2 regions of the Cellulomonas sp. KU4C genome follow, and region 1 is predicted to be linked to the other one. Evidence: riboswitches for the same ligand, from Rfam matches in the RefSeq annotation. Region 1 holds a riboswitch; the other holds the start of a gene.
What was found. Region 1 has a riboswitch for thiamine pyrophosphate ahead of AC1VL8_RS13770 (YkoF family thiamine/hydroxymethylpyrimidine-binding protein). Riboswitches for the same ligand answer to the same signal wherever they lie in the genome.

Region 1 (7,766 bases):
GAGCGTCGCGCCGAAGACGGCCGCCGCGGTGACCGCCACGTACGCGCCGGCGTTGACCGCCAGCGTGTCCGGGGCGGCCAGCGGGTTGCGTGCCACGCCCTGGAGCGCGGCGCCCGACGCGCCGAGCGCGCAGCCGACCAGCACGCCCGCCGCGAGCCGCGGCAGCCGCGACGCCGTGACCACCGCGGCCGCCTGGTCGAGGTCGCCCTGCCCCGTGAGCGCCTGCCAGAGCTCGGCGACGGTCACGTCCGCGGTGCCCTGGGTCAGGTGCCACGCGGCGGCGGCCGCCAGCCAGGCGACCAGGAGCGCGAGCACGACGACGACCCGCACCGGCTGCCGGTCGCGCCCGGTGCCGTCCGGGACACCCGCGCGGGCCGGCGGGACGGCGCCGGGGCCGGCGGCCCGGACGCGCGGGGCGTCGGGCCGCCGGGAGGCGGTGGTCGGTGGGGTCGTCACGGCGTGCTCAGCGGGTGCGGGTCACTCGGCGGCGGTGAGCTGCGCGACGAGGTCGTCCGACCAGCCGGCCAGCGACTCGGGGCCGCCGTAGGCCCAGATGCCGACGCCCGCGCGGGACACGTGGCCCTGCTGCACGAACGGCAGGGACTGCCAGACCGGGTTCGACGCGAGGGAGGTCTCGACGACGTCGTCCTCGGAGTCGTTGCCCCAGTACAGGAACCGGGTCTCGGCCGGCAGCGCGGTCAGGCCCTCGACGTCCACGTACGACAGGCCGTACGCGTCGTCGCCCGGGTCGGTCCACGCGGCGGTCAGGCCCATCGCGTCGGCGACGGCCTGGAACGCGGTGCGCGGGCCGTGCATCCGGATGGTCACGTTCGCGCCCTCGGCGTACGGGGAGGCGAACACGACCGGCGTACCGGCCAGTCCGGCGTCGGCGAGCGTCTGGGCGTTCTCGGCCACCTTCGCCTCGGAGGCCGCGACGACCTCGTCGGCCGCGTCGTCCTCGCCGACCAGCGTGGCGACGGACCGGAAGGTCTGCTCGACGTAGCCGATCGGGTCGGCGGCGTCCGCGCCGTCGAACAGCGCGACCGGGGCGATCCGCTCCATCTGCTCCATCGCGCCCTCGGGGATCGATGAGGTGACGCCGATGATGAGGTCCGGCTCGAGCGCGGCGATGGCCTCGACCGAGGGCTCGCCGCGGGTGCCGACGTCCTCGGGCTCGCCGACCAGCGGCACGCTGGTGCCGACCCACGAGGTGTAGCCCTCGACGTCGGCCGCGCCGACCGGGGTGATCCCGAGCGAGGTGAGCATCTCGGTCTGCATCCACTCCAGCGACACCACGCGGGTCGCGGGGGCGTCGAGCTCGACGGTCTCGCCGCGGTCGTCCGTGATCGACACCGCGCCCGCGCCGTCCGCCGCGGGGGTGGAGGCGTCGGAGGTGGGCTCGTCGGTGGTGCCGCAGGCCGCCAGGGCAGCCAGCGCGCCGACGGCCACCAGGGCGGTCAGCGTGCGTCGCGTGGTCATGGTTCCTCGTGTCTGCGCGGGTGGGTTCCGGGGCTCCGCGCGTCTCGCCCCTCGGCGCCGCACCGGTGGTGCGGCGGTGGTCTGGTCGGGGTGCCTCAGGCGCCGACGGGCGCCGGTTCCACGGCGGCGACCCGCCGCAGCGCCAGCCGCGGGGTGCGCACCGCGAGGTGGCCCGTCCGGGGGTCGGCGTGCACGTCGACGTCGATCTCGTACACCTCGCTGAGCAGCGCGGACGTGAGCGCCTGCTCGGGGGGCCCGTCCGCGACGACCCGGCCGGCGCTGAGCACCAGCACCCGGTCGGCGACGGCGGCGGCCTGCTCGAGGTCGTGCAGCACGACGCCGACCGCGACGTCGTGGACGTCCGCGAGCGCGCGCATCAGCTCGAGCACCTCCACCTGGTAGCGCAGGTCGAGGTGGTTGGTCGGCTCGTCGAGCAGCAGCACCCCGGTGTCCTGCGCGAGCGCGGACGCGAACCAGACGCGCTGCACCTGGCCGCCGGACAGGGCGTCGATGTCGTCGCCCGCGAGGTCGGCGATCCCGGCGAGCTCCAGAGCCCGGTCGACGGCGTCGTGCCCGTCGGGGTCGGTGCCGCGCCAGCCCTGCCGGTGCGGGTGCCGGCCGAACTCGACGGCGTCGCGCACCGTGATCCCGGCGGGCGTCGGCCGCTGCTGCGCGAGCAGGGTCACCTGGCGCGCGAAGTCGCGGGCCGACAGCCGGGACGCGTCGGCGCCGCCCAGGGTCACGTCGCCGGCGGACAGCCGCTGCAGCCGGGCCATGCCGCGCAGCAGCGTCGACTTGCCCGACCCGTTCGGGCCGACCAGCGCGGTCACGCGGCCGGCGGCGAGGTCGACGGTGGCGCCGGTGACGACGGGGTCGCCGCCGTAGCCGATGCTGACGTCGGCGGCGGTCATCGCGGCGGGGTGGGCGGGCACGTGCGGGACATTAGCCAAGCCTTACCTCATCTGGCAATCCGCGTCCCGACCGGCGGGCACGTCCCGGCTCGCCTAGCGTGGCCGCAGCACCCCGAGGCTCAGGACCCGGGCCCCGCACGACGACGGAGCGAGGCGCACCATGAGCACCCCCCAGCGGCACGACGTCCTCATCATCGGCGGCGGCAACGCCGGCCTGTCCCTGGCGGGCCGGCTGCGGCGCGACGGGTGCCGGGACGTCGCCGTGGTCGAGCCGGCGAGCGTCCACCACTACCGCCCGATGCTGTCGTACGTGGCGTCGGGCACGGCGACCCTCGACGAGCTGCGCCGGCCGCAGGACGAGGTGGTCCCCGCCGGGGTGCACCGCTACGCCGACCACGTGGTGCGCGTCGACCCCGGGCGGTCCGTCGTGCACCTCGCCGACGGGACGGAGCTCGGCTACGGCGACCTCGCCGTCTGCCCCGGGTCCCAGGTGGACTGGGACGCGGTCCCCGGGTCCCGTGCGGCCGTCGCCACCCCGCACGCCGCGACGAGCTGACCTGCCCGAGCTCGCCGAGCGGACCTGGACGATGCTGTCCGCCCTCACCGCCGGCCGCGCCGTGTTCGCGATCGCGGACCGGCACACCCCGTGCGCCCCGGTCGGGCTGAAGCCGCTGTTCGCCGCCGCCGACCACTGGCGGCGCACCGGCGTGCTCGGGGACATCCGCGTCGACCTGCTCGTCGAGGCCCCGCACCTGGTGCAGCACGCCCGCGCGGACCGCGAGCTGCGCGCGGCCGCGGCGGACTTCGGCGTCCACGTGCGGACCGGCGTGCGCCTCGACGCCGTCGACCCCGACGACCGCGCGCTGCACGTGTCCGGCGACGACGGCCCCGCGACCCTCCCCTACGACGCCCTCTACCTCGCCCCGCCGCACCGCGCGCCGGCGTGGGTCGCGGACAGCGGGCTCGGCGACGCCGAGGGCTTCGTCGACGTCGACCCCGGCACCCTCCAGCACCGCACCCACCCGCGGGTGTGGGGGCTCGGCGACGCGGCGGCGGTCGCGACGGTGCCCTCCGGCGGGGCGCTGCGCCGCCAGGTGCCGGTCGTCGCCCGCAACATCCGGGCCCGGCGGACCCGCGGCGGGATGCGGCGCTACGACGGCTACACGGTCGCGCCCGTCACCACCTCGCTGCGGCACCTGCTGCTCGCCGAGCACGACCGCGACGGCCGCCCGCTGCCGACCCTGCCGTTCCCCGAGCTCGCCCGGCCGCGCCGCAGCCTGCTGCTGTTCGACCGGTACCTCGAGCCGCAGATCTACTGGCACCGGCTGATCCAGGGGAAGGTCTGACCCCTGCTCGTGCGCGCGGCCGGGTGCTAGCGTTCCGGTCGAAGCACGGGAGTCCGGTGAGCCGGGCTGAGAGGGAGTACTCGAACTCCGACCGTTGAACCTGATCTGGGTCATGCCAGCGCAGGAAGCGAATGCAGGGCGCCGGGCACCCGTCCGCCGTCCTCCCGTGCTGACCGACGCACGGAGGACGCCGATGACCGACACCGCCCCCACCACCCTCGCCCGCGCCGCCGGGCCGATCGCCGGGCCGGCCGCCGACCTGACCGCCGACCCGGTGCGGTTCGGCGTCGGCGCGCGCGTCACGGTCGCCGTGATGGCCGACCGCTACGTCGACGTGATCCGCGGCGCGCTCGCCGCCGCCGACCCCGCCGGGCTCGTCCTGCGCACCGGCGACGTCAGCACCTACGCGGGCGGCGACGAGGCCGACCTGCTGCGCTGGCTGACCGACCTGACCGAGGCCGTCGCGGCGTCCGGCGAGCACGCCGCCGTCACCGTGCACCTGTCCCGCGGCTGCCCCGGGGAGGTCCGGTGCGACCTGCCCGGCGGCGCCGGACCTCGCGGTGTCGAGCCGCCCACCGGTCGGCGCACCGGCCGGTTCGCCGCCGCCGAGTGGGCGCTGTACCCGCTCGCCGACGACGTCCGGGCCGGGGTCGAGCCGGACCACATGCGCGACATCGAGGCCGCGATCGCCCTCGCCCGGGCGGGCGGCACCGTCCGCGCCTCGGAGCACTTCGTCACCCGCCTCGAGGGCGACCTCGGTGCGGTGCTCGAGGCCGTCGTCGGCGCGTGGACGACGGTGGGCCGCGGCGTGCAGCACGTCACGAGCCACCTGACCCTGTCGCTCAACAGCCCGTCCCACGCCGGTGCGTGACGCGGGGCCGGGGCCGACCCGGCGGGCTCGTCTCGAGCTCAAGGAGATCGTGCTGCTCGTGATGCTGGGCGTCGTGTTCGGCTTCCTGTACTGGGCGCTCGTCCAGGCGTGGAACGCCCTCGCGGTGCTGATGGGACCGGCCGGCGACCTCGCGCAGCACGTGCTGCTCGGCGGCTGGTTGATCGTCGCGCCCGTGGCCGTCGCGGTGATCCGCCGCCCCGGCGTCGGGATCCTCGCCGAGGTGATCGCGTCGGTGGTCGAGGTGGTGTTCCTGGGCTCCCCCGTCGGTCCGCTGCTGCTCGTCGCCGCCGCGATCCAGGGGCTCGGCAGCGAGCTGCCGTTCGCGCTGGGCCGGTACCGGCGGTTCGGCTGGGCGCGGTTCGCGGTGTCGGGCGCGCTCGGCGCCGGGCTCGTGTTCGCCTGGTCGGCGGTGCGGTTCGGCTGGTACGGGCAGGACATCCTGCTGCTGCGGCTCGGCCTCCAGGTCGCGTCCGGGGTGCTGCTCGGCGGGCTGCTCGCGAAGGTGCTCGTCGACGCGCTGCGCCGGACCGGGGTGCTGGACGGGTTCGCGATCGTCCGCGCGGAGCGGGACCTCGAACCCGCCGTGGTGCGTCGTGACCGCTGACGCCGCGACCGACGACGCCGTGCCGGTCCTGCACGCCGAGGCGCTCGAGGCGGTGTTCGCGACCGGCGACGGCGTCGGGCCGGTCGACCTGCGCGTCGCGCCCGGGGAGCAGGTGCTGCTGCTCGGGCCGTCCGGGGCGGGCAAGTCCACGGTGCTGCGCTGCCTGCACGGCGCCGTCCCGCACGTCGTGCCGGCCCGGGTCACCGGGCGGGTCCGCGTCGCCGGCCGGGACGTCGCCACGACGACCGTCGCCGGGCTGGCCGACGTCGTCGGCGTGCTCGCGCAGGACCCCGAGACCGGCGTGTGCCTGCCCGACGTCGACGAGGAGGTGGCGTTCCCGCTGGAGAACCTCGGCGTCGACCCCGACCGGATCGGCGCCGCGGTCGACCGCGCGCTGGACGTCACCGGCGCCGCGCACCTGCGCGACCGGCGCACCGACGGGCTGTCCGGCGGAGAGGCTGCAGCGGGTCGCCCTGGCCGCGGCCCTCGCGCCCGGGCCCGCGCTGCTGCTGCTCGACGAGCCGACCTCGATGCTCGACGCCGACGGGGTCGCGGCGGTCCGGTCGGCACTGGCCGCCGCCCGGGACCGGACCGGGGCGGGCTGCGTCCTGGTCGAGCACCGGCTCGACGAGCTCGCGGGCGACGCGGGGCTGGCCGGCCTGCCCGGGCGGTGGGTGGTGCTCGACCGCCAGGGCCGCATCACGCACGACGGCCCCGCCGCCGACGTCGCGAGCCGGGCCGGCGCCGACCTGCTCGCCCGCGGCTGCTGGCTGCCGCTCGACGTGGAGCTCGCCGCGGCGTTCGGCGGGCCCGTCGGGTCGCCCGAGCACCAGCGGCGGGTGCTGGACCTCGCGGCCCGGGCACCCGCGTCGGCGGTCGTCCCCCGCGGTGCCGGTCCGACGCTGGTCGCCCGCGGGCTGGCCGTCGCTCCCCCGCCGGCCCCCGGTCGCCGCCGCCGGGACGTCGCCCCCGTGCTGCAGGACGTCGACCTGACCCTCCGGGCCGGCGAGGTGGTCGCCCTGGTCGGCCCGAACGGCAGCGGCAAGTCGACGCTGCTCGCCTGCCTGGCCGGGGTCGCCCGCCCCGCCGCGGGCACGGTGACCGGACCCCGCGCGGGCCTGGTCCTCCAGAACCCCGAGCACCAGCTGTCCCGGACGACCGTGCGCGCCGAGGTCGCCGCCGGACTGCCCCGCGGGCCGGCGACGGACGCGCGGGTCGCCGACGTGCTCGACCGGTTCGACCTCACCGGGCACGCCGACCACCACCCGCACCAGCTCTCCGGCGGGCAGCAGCGCCGTCTCGGCCTCGCCGCGGCGCTCGTGCACGACCGGCCGTTCCTGCTCGCCGACGAGCCGACGTTCGGTCTCGACCGGCACGGCACCGTCGCGGCGCTCCGGGCGCTGACCGCCGCCGCGGCGCAGGGCCGCGGCGTGCTGTTCTCCTGCCACGACCTGCGGGCGGTCGCCGGCACCGCGGACCGGGTGCTGGTCGTCACCGACGGGCGCCTGATCGCGGACGTCGGGCCGCTCACGCTGCTGCGCGACCCCGGGCTGCTGGACGCCGCCCGGCTGCGGGTGCCGCGGGTGCTGCGCTGGCTCGCCGACGCGGTCGACGACCTCGGACAGCTACGGCACGCGCTGCGGGAGCTCGACGACCGGGCGCTGCGCGGCGTCGACGCGCCAGCGGGGGTCGCCCCGTGAGCGCGCTGGCGGCCCGCAACCCCACGGTCAAGGCCGCGGTGCTGCTCGGGGTCTCGCTGGCGACGCTGCTGCTGCTCGACCCGGTCACCCTGCTGGCGCTGTACCTGCTGGGCCTGGTCGTCGTGCGCGCCGCCGCCGGGGTCCGTGGTCGCGCGCTGCTCACGGCGCAGGTGCCGTTCTGGACGTTCGGCGTCGGCCTCGTCCTGGTGAACGCCCTGAGCCGACCCGGCACCCCGGTGCTCACCGGCGCGCCCGTGCGGATCACCCACGAGGGCCTGGTGATCGGCACGGCGCTCGCGCTGCGCGGCCTGGTGATCGGCGTGCTCACCGTCGGGTTCCTCGCCAGCACGCCCCCGCGCGCCCTCATGGTCAGCCTCACGCAGCACGCCCGGCTCAGCCCCCGGTACGCGTACGCGCTGCTGGCCGGACACCGGATGCTCGCCGCCCTGCCCGCGCAGTGGGCGCACATCCGCGCGGCGCACCTGGTCCGGGCGCCGCTGGGCCGCGACGGCCGACCCCGCACCGGCCCGGCCGACCTCGGCCGCTGCGCGTTCGCCCTGCTGGTCGTCTCCGTCCGGGCCGCCGAGCGCACCGCTCTGGCCCTGGAGTCGCGCGGGCTCTCCGGCGGGCCGCGCACCCTCTGGCGGCCCGTGCCCCTCGACCGCCGTGACGCGCTGCTCGCCGCCGGGGTCGTCGCGGTGGTCTCCGGCGTCGTCGGCGTGGGGACCGTCGTCGCCCCGCTGCTCCCCGGGTGGATCCACCCCTGAGGCCGCGCCCGGCCGACGCTGCTAGCGTCGCCGCCATGCAGCTCGACGACATCCCGGTCCGGACGCT
Region 2 (7,766 bases), 2.1 Mb from region 1:
TCTCGCTGCCGCTGGTCGGGGACATCCACCTGGTGACGTCGCTGTTCTTCGACGTCGGTGTCTACCTGGTGGTCGTGGGTCTGGTGCTCGACATCCTGCGCAGCCTCGGCGCGGAGATCGACCGGCAGTCCGAGGCGGACGGCGACCCCGAGGGCGTCGGCGGGCACGCCGACCCGGGCGAGCCGGTGCAGGTGCTCGCCCCGACGGGCGAGGGCCTGGACGTGGGACGCGGGACCCCCCGCGGGACGGGAGGCGCCGCGTGACCATCGACATGAGCCCGAACCTGGTGCTGGTCGGCGTGATCGTCGTCCTGGTGACCACCGGCGTGTACCTGCTGCTGGAGCGCAGCCTGTCCCGCGTGCTGATCGGCGTCGTGCTGATCGGCAACGGCGCGAACCTGCTGTTCCTGGTCGCCGGGGGCGCGGCGGGGCGGCCGCCGATCGTCGGGCTGGAGCCCGAGGGGCGGATGAGCGACCCGCTGCCCCAGGCGATGGTGCTGACCGCCATCGTCATCACCCTCGGCATGACGGCGTTCCTGCTGGCGATGGCCTACCGGTCCTGGCAGCTGCACCAGCACGACGAGGTGCAGGACGACGTCGAGGACCGCCGCATCGCGCGGCTCGCCGCCCGCGACGAGCGCGCGTTCGAGGACGCCGACACCGAGGACTCGACCACCACCCTCGACGAGGAGGCGGCCGAGACCCGCGACGAGACCGACGAGGGCGAACCGGTGCCCGCGGGCGCGGACCGCCACGACACGACCGACCGAGGGCAGGAGGGCCGATGAACGACTACGCGTTCCTGGTGCCGCTGCCCGTCGTCGTCCCGCTGTTCGGGGCGGGCCTCGCGCTCGCGCTGTACCGCCGGCCGCGGCTGCAGCGCATCATCAGCGTCGTCTCCCTGAGCATCGTCCTGGTCGTCGCCGCGACGCTGCTGGTGCTCGCCGACGACGGCCCGCTGGTCGTCGACATCGGCGGCTGGGCGGCGCCGGTCGGCATCGACCTGGTCGCGGACCGGCTGTCGGCGCTGATGCTCACCGTGTCGGCGGCCGTGACCCTGTGCGTCCAGCTGTACTCGCTGGCCCAGGGCGAGGCCGACGGCGACGAGGCCGCGCCGGTGTCGATCTACCACCCGACGTACCTGATCCTGACCGCCGGCGTCGCGAACGCGTTCCTGTCGGGGGACCTGTTCAACATCTACGTCGGCTTCGAGATCCTGCTCGCGGCGTCCTACGTGCTGCTGACCCTGGGCGGCACCGGCGAGCGGATCCGCGCGGGCAGCATCTACGTGGTCGTCGCGCTGCTGTCGTCGCTGCTGTTCCTCGTGGCGATCGCGATGATCTACGCGGCCACGGGCACGGTGAACCTCGCCCAGCTCGCGGAGCGGCTGCCGGAGATCGACGCCGACGTGCGCCTGCTGCTCCAGGCCATGCTGCTGCTGGCGTTCGGCATCAAGGCGGCGATCTTCCCGCTGTCCGCCTGGCTGCCGGACTCCTACCCGACGGCGCCCGCGCCGGTGACGGCCGTGTTCGCGGGCCTGCTGACCAAGGTCGGCGTGTACGCGATCATCCGCACCCAGACGCTGCTGTTCCCCGAGGGGCGGATGGACGACGTCCTCATGTGGGCGGCGCTCGCGACGATGGTCGTCGGCATCCTGGGTGCCGTCGCGCAGGACGACCTCAAGCGGTTGCTGTCGTTCACGCTGGTCAGCCACATCGGCTACATGATCTTCGGCATCTCCCTGGCCTCCGAGACCGGCTGGGCCGCGGCGATCTACTACGTCGCGCACCACATCATCGTGCAGACCGGGTTGTTCCTGGTCGCGGGGCTGATCGAACGGCGGGGCGGGTCGACGTCGCTCGACTCGCTGGGCGGCCTGGCGAAGGCCGCGCCCGTCCTGGGGATCCTGTTCTTCGTCCCCGCGATGAACCTCGGCGGGATCCCGCCGCTGTCCGGGTTCCTCGGCAAGGTCGGCCTGATGCAGGCGGGCGTGCAGGACGGGTCCGGGCTCGCGCTGACCCTGGTCGTCGGTGGCGTGCTCACCTCGCTCCTCACGCTCTACGCGCTGATCAAGGCCTGGAACAAGGCGTTCTGGCAGACCCCGCCCGAGCCGCTGCCCGACACGCACCTGCCGAAGGGCATGGTCGGCTCCGCCGCCGCGCTCGTCGTGCTCGGCCTGACCCTGACCGTCGCCGCCGGCCCGCTGTACGGGTACGCGGAGCGCGCCTCCGCCGCCCTCGCCGACCGGTCGGTGTACGTGCAGGCGGTGCTCCCGGACGGCAGCCGCGGCTCCGGCGAGTCGGTGGACGCCACCCGCGAGGACGAGTCGGTCGACCCGGCCCTGGAGGAGGACGGATGAGCCTGCACCCGCGCCGCCACCGGCTGGCGACCCAGTGGCCGACGATCATCTGGCTCGTCGTCGTCTGGGTGCTGCTCTGGGGCGACCTGTCGTTCGGCAACGTCCTGGCCGGCACCGTGGTCGCGGTGCTCGTCACCGGGCTGCTGCGGATGACGCCCATCGACTTCCACGGCCGGCTGCACCCCTGGGGCCTCGTGGTCCTGGTGACCCGGTTCGTCTGGGACCTGCTGCACGCGTCCGTCGAGGTGTCCTGGGTGGCCCTGCGCCCCCGGCACACCCCGCGCGGGGCCGTGATCGGCGTGCAGCTGCGCAACCACTCCGACCTGTACCTGACGATGACCGCCGAGCTGTGCTCGCTCGTGCCCGGGTCGCTCGTCGTCGAGGCGCACCGGCTGACCGGGATGCTCTACCTGCACGTCCTCGACGTCGAGCAGTCCGGCGGCGTGGAGCGGGCCCGCCAGAACGTCCTCGACCAGGAGGAGCGGGTGCTGCGCGCGTTCGCCTCCGACGCGGAGCTGCGGGAGGCCGGCCTCGAGCCGCACCCGCGCCGCGCCGCCCGACGCGCGGAGGTGCGCGCATGACCGTCGTCCTCATCATCTGCGCCGCGCTGCTCACGGTGGCGGGCGTCCTGGCCCTGATCCGGGCCGAGCGCGGGCCGTCGATGCTCGACCGCACCGTCGCGCTGGACATCATCGTGACCGTGGTCGTCGCGGCGGTGGCGCTGTACGCCGCGTCCGAGCGCCGGACCGACGTGGTGCCGATCCTCGTGGTGCTGTCGCTCGTCGGGTTCGTCGGTTCGGTGACGATCTCCCGGTTCGCGTCCGTCGAGCCCGCCGGCGAGGGCCGGGTCCGGTCCCGCGAGGAGATCGCCCAGGAGGAGGCCGAGCGGATCCGCGCCGAGGAGGAGGCGGAGGCCGCCCGCAAGGCCCGTCGCGCCCGCGAGGTCGAGGCCGAGGTGTCGACCGCGGAGGCGGTCGCGCAGGACGGGCACCACAAGGAGGCGCCGGCCGAGGACGGCACGGCGAGCGACGAGGGGAGTGCCCGATGAGCTGGGACCTGGTCGCCGACGTCGCCGCGGCCGTGTGCATGCTGGGCGGGGCGCTGCTCGCGTTCGCCGCGGGCGTGGGCGTGCTGCGGTTCCCGGACCTGCTGTCGCGGATGCACGCCGGCACGAAGCCGCAGGTGCTCGGCCTGATCCTCGTCCTGGTCGGCCTCGCGCTGCGGCTCCGGTCCGGCGGGGCGGTGTGGGCCCTGGTGCTGGTCGCGCTGTTCCAGATGCTCACCGCGCCCGTCGCGGCGCACCTGGTGGGCCGCGCGGGCTTCCGGACCGGCAAGGTGCGCCGGGACCTGCTGGTGGTCGACGAGCTCACCGAGGCCCAGGACATGGCCACGGAGCGCGACGCCCCGGACCTGCCCCGCAACACGGCCACGTCGCTGCCGCGCAGCGAGGAGCCGGACCGGCGCTGACGCGCGGCCGCACCCGACACCGCGAGGGCGCATCCGACACCGCGAGGGCGTACTCCGCGGAGTACGCCCTCGCGGTGTCTCATGCGCCCTCGGGGGAGGCGTCACCGCCGCAGGAGCGCCACCTGGAGCAGGTCCTCGCCGTACGTCGTCGCGTCCCGGACCCGGCGCATCGGGCGCAGCTCCACCTCGGTCAGCCAGTCGAACGCCCGGCGCAGGTCGTCGGGGGCGTAGGCGAGGCCACCGCCGAGGCCGCCGGTGCGGTACAGGTCGAGGTCGTCCGCCTCCGTGCCGCCACCGGCGTGCCCGGTCGTGAAGCAGGTCAGCGCCAGGTGCCCGCCCGGCCGGAGCACGCGCTCCAGCAGCCACCGGTACGAGAGCCGGCGGTGCGGGGGCAGGTGGTGGAAGCAGCCGGAGTCGACGACGACGTCGTAGGGCGCCTCGCCCTGCCAGCCGAGCACGTCGGCCCGGACGAACCGCACCGCGACCCCGGCGGCGTCGGCGCGCTCGCGGCCCCAGGCGAGCGCGGTCGCGGACAGGTCGAGCGCGTCGACCACGCAGCCCTGCTGCGCGAGCCAGACGGCGTTCCGGCCCGGCCCGCAGCCGAGCTCGAGCACCCGGGTCCCGGGGTCGAGCGGCAGCCGGCCGTCGGCGTGCCAGGCGACGAGGCTCTCGTCGGGGGCGTCGCGGAAGAACGGCACGCCGCGGCCGCGGTCGGCGTAGAACGCGTCCCAGAAGTCCGTGCCGCCGCGGTCGGACCACCGGTCGGCGCGCTCCTCGAACAGCTGGTCGAGGAGCGCGAGGACGTCGTCGACGGTGTACACGGAGCGACCCGTCGCACGGCGCTGACCTGGGGTTTCGTCGGTAGAGGGCATGGCCCAGGCTACCGTCGCGCGCGGGCGCGACGGGGGGACCTGGGGGCCTTGCGCGACCGCGTCAGCGCGGCAGGCGGCGGTTCGTGTCGACGCGCTGCGCGAACTTCTTCGTCCCGCGGGTCGCGAGCACCCGGGCGATCGTCACGGCCGCGGACGTGATGGCCGCGGCGGCGACGACCTCCCCGATCCGGATGTCGTCGGCGTCGTCCTCGGGCTTCGGCGGCTTGTGCCCGGACGCGGCCTTCCACGCGGTGTCGACGGCCTTCGTCGCGAGCCACGCGACGGCGCCCGCGACGATCAGGCCGGTGACCTTGGCGATGGTGGACTGGGTCTCTTCGTCGGCCACTGCGACCTCCTGCGCTCGTGCGTCGTCCGGGCGGCGGCTGCCGGGCCCGGTGCTGCCCTCACGCTAGTGCCGCCGCCCCCGCGCCGCAGGTCACCGGGCCCGTGCGGGACGCCCGCCGGACCGGGTGTAGCCTCGGCCCCGAACGACAGGGGAGCGTCCCGGGCGTCACCGCAGGTGGCACCCGACCGACGCTGAGAGTGCGGACGGAACCGCAGACCCTCGAACCTGATCCGGTTAGCACCGGCGGAGGGAGTCGGGATTCTCAGCCACCTCGTGCCGTCGTGCCCCGTGCTCGCGCGCGGGTGCGCGTCCGGGACGGGGCGGCCCCCTCGGTGCACATCGAGGAGGAACCACCATGACGCGCACGCGCGCGCACCGCCGGACGCTCCGGCACACCGCCCCGGCCGCGCTGGCCGCCACCGCCCTGGCCCTGACGGGCTGCTCGGTCGCCGGGGGTGCGTCCGACGACGCGTCGACCGGCGCCGGCGGCGGGACCGTCACGCTGGTCACGCACGACTCGTTCGCGCTGAGCGACGGGCTGCTCGAGCAGTTCGAGGCGGACACCGGCCTGACCGTCAAGCAGGTCGCCCCCGGCGACGGCGGCGCGCTGGTCAACCAGCTGATCCTCACCAAGGACGCCCCGCTGGGCGACGTCGTCTACGGCATCGACACGACGTTCGCGTCGCGGGCGATCGACGAGGGCGTGCTCGCCCCGTACACGTCGTCGGCCCCCGCCGCCGCCGACGCCGCGGCGTACGCGCCGGACGACTCGGGCTCGCTGACCGCGGTCGACGTCGGCGACGTGTGCCTGAACGTCGACCACGCCTGGTTCACCGCGCAGGGCGTGCCCGAGCCGACGACGCTCGAGGACCTCACCCAGCCGCAGTACCGGGACCTGACGGTGGTCACCAACGCCGCGACGAGCAGCCCGGGCCTGGCGTTCCTGCTGGCGACGGTCGGCGCGTTCGGCGAGGACGGCTGGCAGCAGTACTGGACCGACCTGACGGCGAACGGCCTCAAGGTCGCCGAGGGCTGGTCCGACGCGTACTACACCGACTTCTCCGGCGGCGGTGGCGGCGGCTCCCGGCCGATCGCCCTGTCCTACGCGTCGTCCCCGCCGGAGACCGTGCCCGAGGGCGGCGGCGAGCCGACCACCGGGGCGCTGCTCGGCACCTGCTTCCGGCAGGTCGAGTACGCGGGCGTCCTCGCGGGCGCGCAGAACCCCGAGGGCGCGCAGCAGCTGCTCGACTGGCTGCTGTCCGACGAGGTCCAGGCCGACATCCCGGGCTCGATGTACATGTACCCGGTGAGCTCCGCGGTGGACCTGCCGGAGGAGTGGGCGCGGTGGGCCCCGCAGGCCGAGCAGCCGATCGAGGTGCCGCTGGCGGACATCGCCGAGCACCGCGACGAGTGGGTCCGCGACTGGACCGACCTCGTGATCGGCTGACGGCGCGACGATGAGCACCTGGGCGCAGGCGTCCCCGACCGGCACCGCCCGGCCGGGGACGCCCGCGCGCCCGGGCGACCGGGTGTGGGCGTGGGGCCGCGCGGCGGCGTGGGCGCTGGCCGCCGCGGTGCCCCTGGTGTTCCTCGGGGTGTTCTTCGCCTGGCCGGTGCTGACGCTCGTGAGCCGCGGGTTCGTGGCCGACGGGGCGCTGGACCTGTCCGGGTTCGCCGAGGTGTTCGCGCGGCCGCGCACCTGGCGGATCGTCGGGCTCACGCTGGCGCAGGGCGCGATCGGCACGGTGGTGTCCGTGCTGCTGGGCGTGCCCGGCGCGTACGTGCTGTACCGGTGCCGGTTCCCCGGGCGCGGGGTGCTGCGGGCGTTCGTGACCGTGCCGTTCGTGCTGCCGACCGTCGTGGTCGGCGTCGCGTTCCGGGCGCTGCTCCGCGAGGGCGGACCGCTCGGGTCCCTGCACCTCGACGGGACGTTCACGGCGATCGTCGCGGCGCTGGTGTTCTTCAACTACGCCGTGGTGGTCCGCACGGTCGGCGGCCTGTGGGAGCGGCTCGACCCGCGGCCCGAGCAGGCCGCCCGGTCGCTGGGCGCGTCGCCCGCCCGCGCGTTCTGGACGGTGACGCTGCCCGCGCTGACCCCGGCGATCACGTCGGCGGCGTCGCTGGTCTTCCTGTTCTGCGCGACCGCGTTCGGCACGGTGCTGGTGCTCGGCGGCCTGCGGTTCGGGACCGTCGAGACGGAGATCTGGATCCAGACGACGCAGTTCCTCGACCTGCGTGCCGCCGCGGTGCTGTCCGTGGTCCAGGTCGTGGTGGTCGTCGCGGCGCTGGCCGTCGCCGGTCGGGCCCGGGCGCGACGCGAGCGGACGCTGCAGCTGGTCGGGGAGTCCGAGCCGGGCACCCGGCGGCCGCACCCGCTTCCCGCCGCGGTCACCGCCGTGACGCTGCTGCTGATCGCGCTGCCGCTGGGCGCGCTGCTGCTCGGGTCGCTGCGCACCGGCGACGGCTGGGGGCTCGACCACTACCGTGCGCTCGGCACGACGGGCGGGCGCAACGCGCTGACCGTCACCGTGTGGGAGGCGCTGGGCAACTCGCTGCGGGTCGCCGTGGACGCGACGCTGCTGGCGCTCGTGGTCGGCGGCCTGGTGGCGCTGGTCGTCTCGCGCCGGCCCCGACGGCCCGGGGCGCGCCGGGCCGTCGGCGTGCTCGACGGGGTGTTCATGCTGCCGCTCGGGGTGTCCGCGGTGACCGTCGGGTTCGGCGCG

Region 2: linked by a shared signal. The riboswitch ahead of AC1VL8_RS03950 (thiamine ABC transporter substrate-binding protein) and the one ahead of AC1VL8_RS13770 (YkoF family thiamine/hydroxymethylpyrimidine-binding protein) in region 1 are both predicted to bind thiamine pyrophosphate.

What each region holds. Positions count from the first base shown of each region.
Region 1 covers NZ_CP200322.1:2,918,845-2,926,610, reverse strand. Annotated here, with positions in the region: gene AC1VL8_RS13795 (iron ABC transporter permease) at 1-456, opposite strand, end outside; gene AC1VL8_RS13790 (ABC transporter substrate-binding protein) at 478-1,479, opposite strand; gene AC1VL8_RS13785 (ABC transporter ATP-binding protein) at 1,575-2,390, opposite strand; gene AC1VL8_RS13780 (FAD-dependent oxidoreductase) at 2,551-2,946, shown strand; gene AC1VL8_RS13775 (NAD(P)/FAD-dependent oxidoreductase) at 2,909-3,736, shown strand; TPP riboswitch at 3,772-3,880, shown strand; gene AC1VL8_RS13770 (YkoF family thiamine/hydroxymethylpyrimidine-binding protein) at 3,930-4,607, shown strand; gene AC1VL8_RS13765 (ECF transporter S component) at 4,657-5,232, shown strand; partial or broken gene AC1VL8_RS13760 (ATP-binding cassette domain-containing protein) at 5,222-5,680, shown strand; gene AC1VL8_RS13755 (energy-coupling factor ABC transporter ATP-binding protein) at 5,763-6,932, shown strand; gene AC1VL8_RS13750 (energy-coupling factor transporter transmembrane component T family protein) at 6,929-7,699, shown strand; partial or broken gene AC1VL8_RS13745 (glutathione peroxidase) at 7,735-7,766, shown strand, end outside.
Region 2 covers NZ_CP200322.1:837,867-845,632, reverse strand. Annotated here, with positions in the region: partial or broken gene AC1VL8_RS03990 (Na+/H+ antiporter subunit A) at 1-263, shown strand, start outside; gene AC1VL8_RS03985 (Na(+)/H(+) antiporter subunit C) at 260-787, shown strand; gene AC1VL8_RS03980 (Na+/H+ antiporter subunit D) at 784-2,358, shown strand; gene AC1VL8_RS03975 (Na+/H+ antiporter subunit E) at 2,355-2,939, shown strand; gene AC1VL8_RS03970 (MrpF/PhaF family protein) at 2,936-3,406, shown strand; gene mnhG (monovalent cation/H(+) antiporter subunit G) at 3,403-3,825, shown strand; gene AC1VL8_RS03960 (SAM-dependent methyltransferase) at 3,927-4,646, opposite strand; gene AC1VL8_RS03955 (DUF4235 domain-containing protein) at 4,759-5,043, opposite strand; TPP riboswitch at 5,181-5,312, shown strand; gene AC1VL8_RS03950 (thiamine ABC transporter substrate-binding protein) at 5,399-6,490, shown strand; gene AC1VL8_RS03945 (ABC transporter permease) at 6,501-7,766, shown strand, end outside.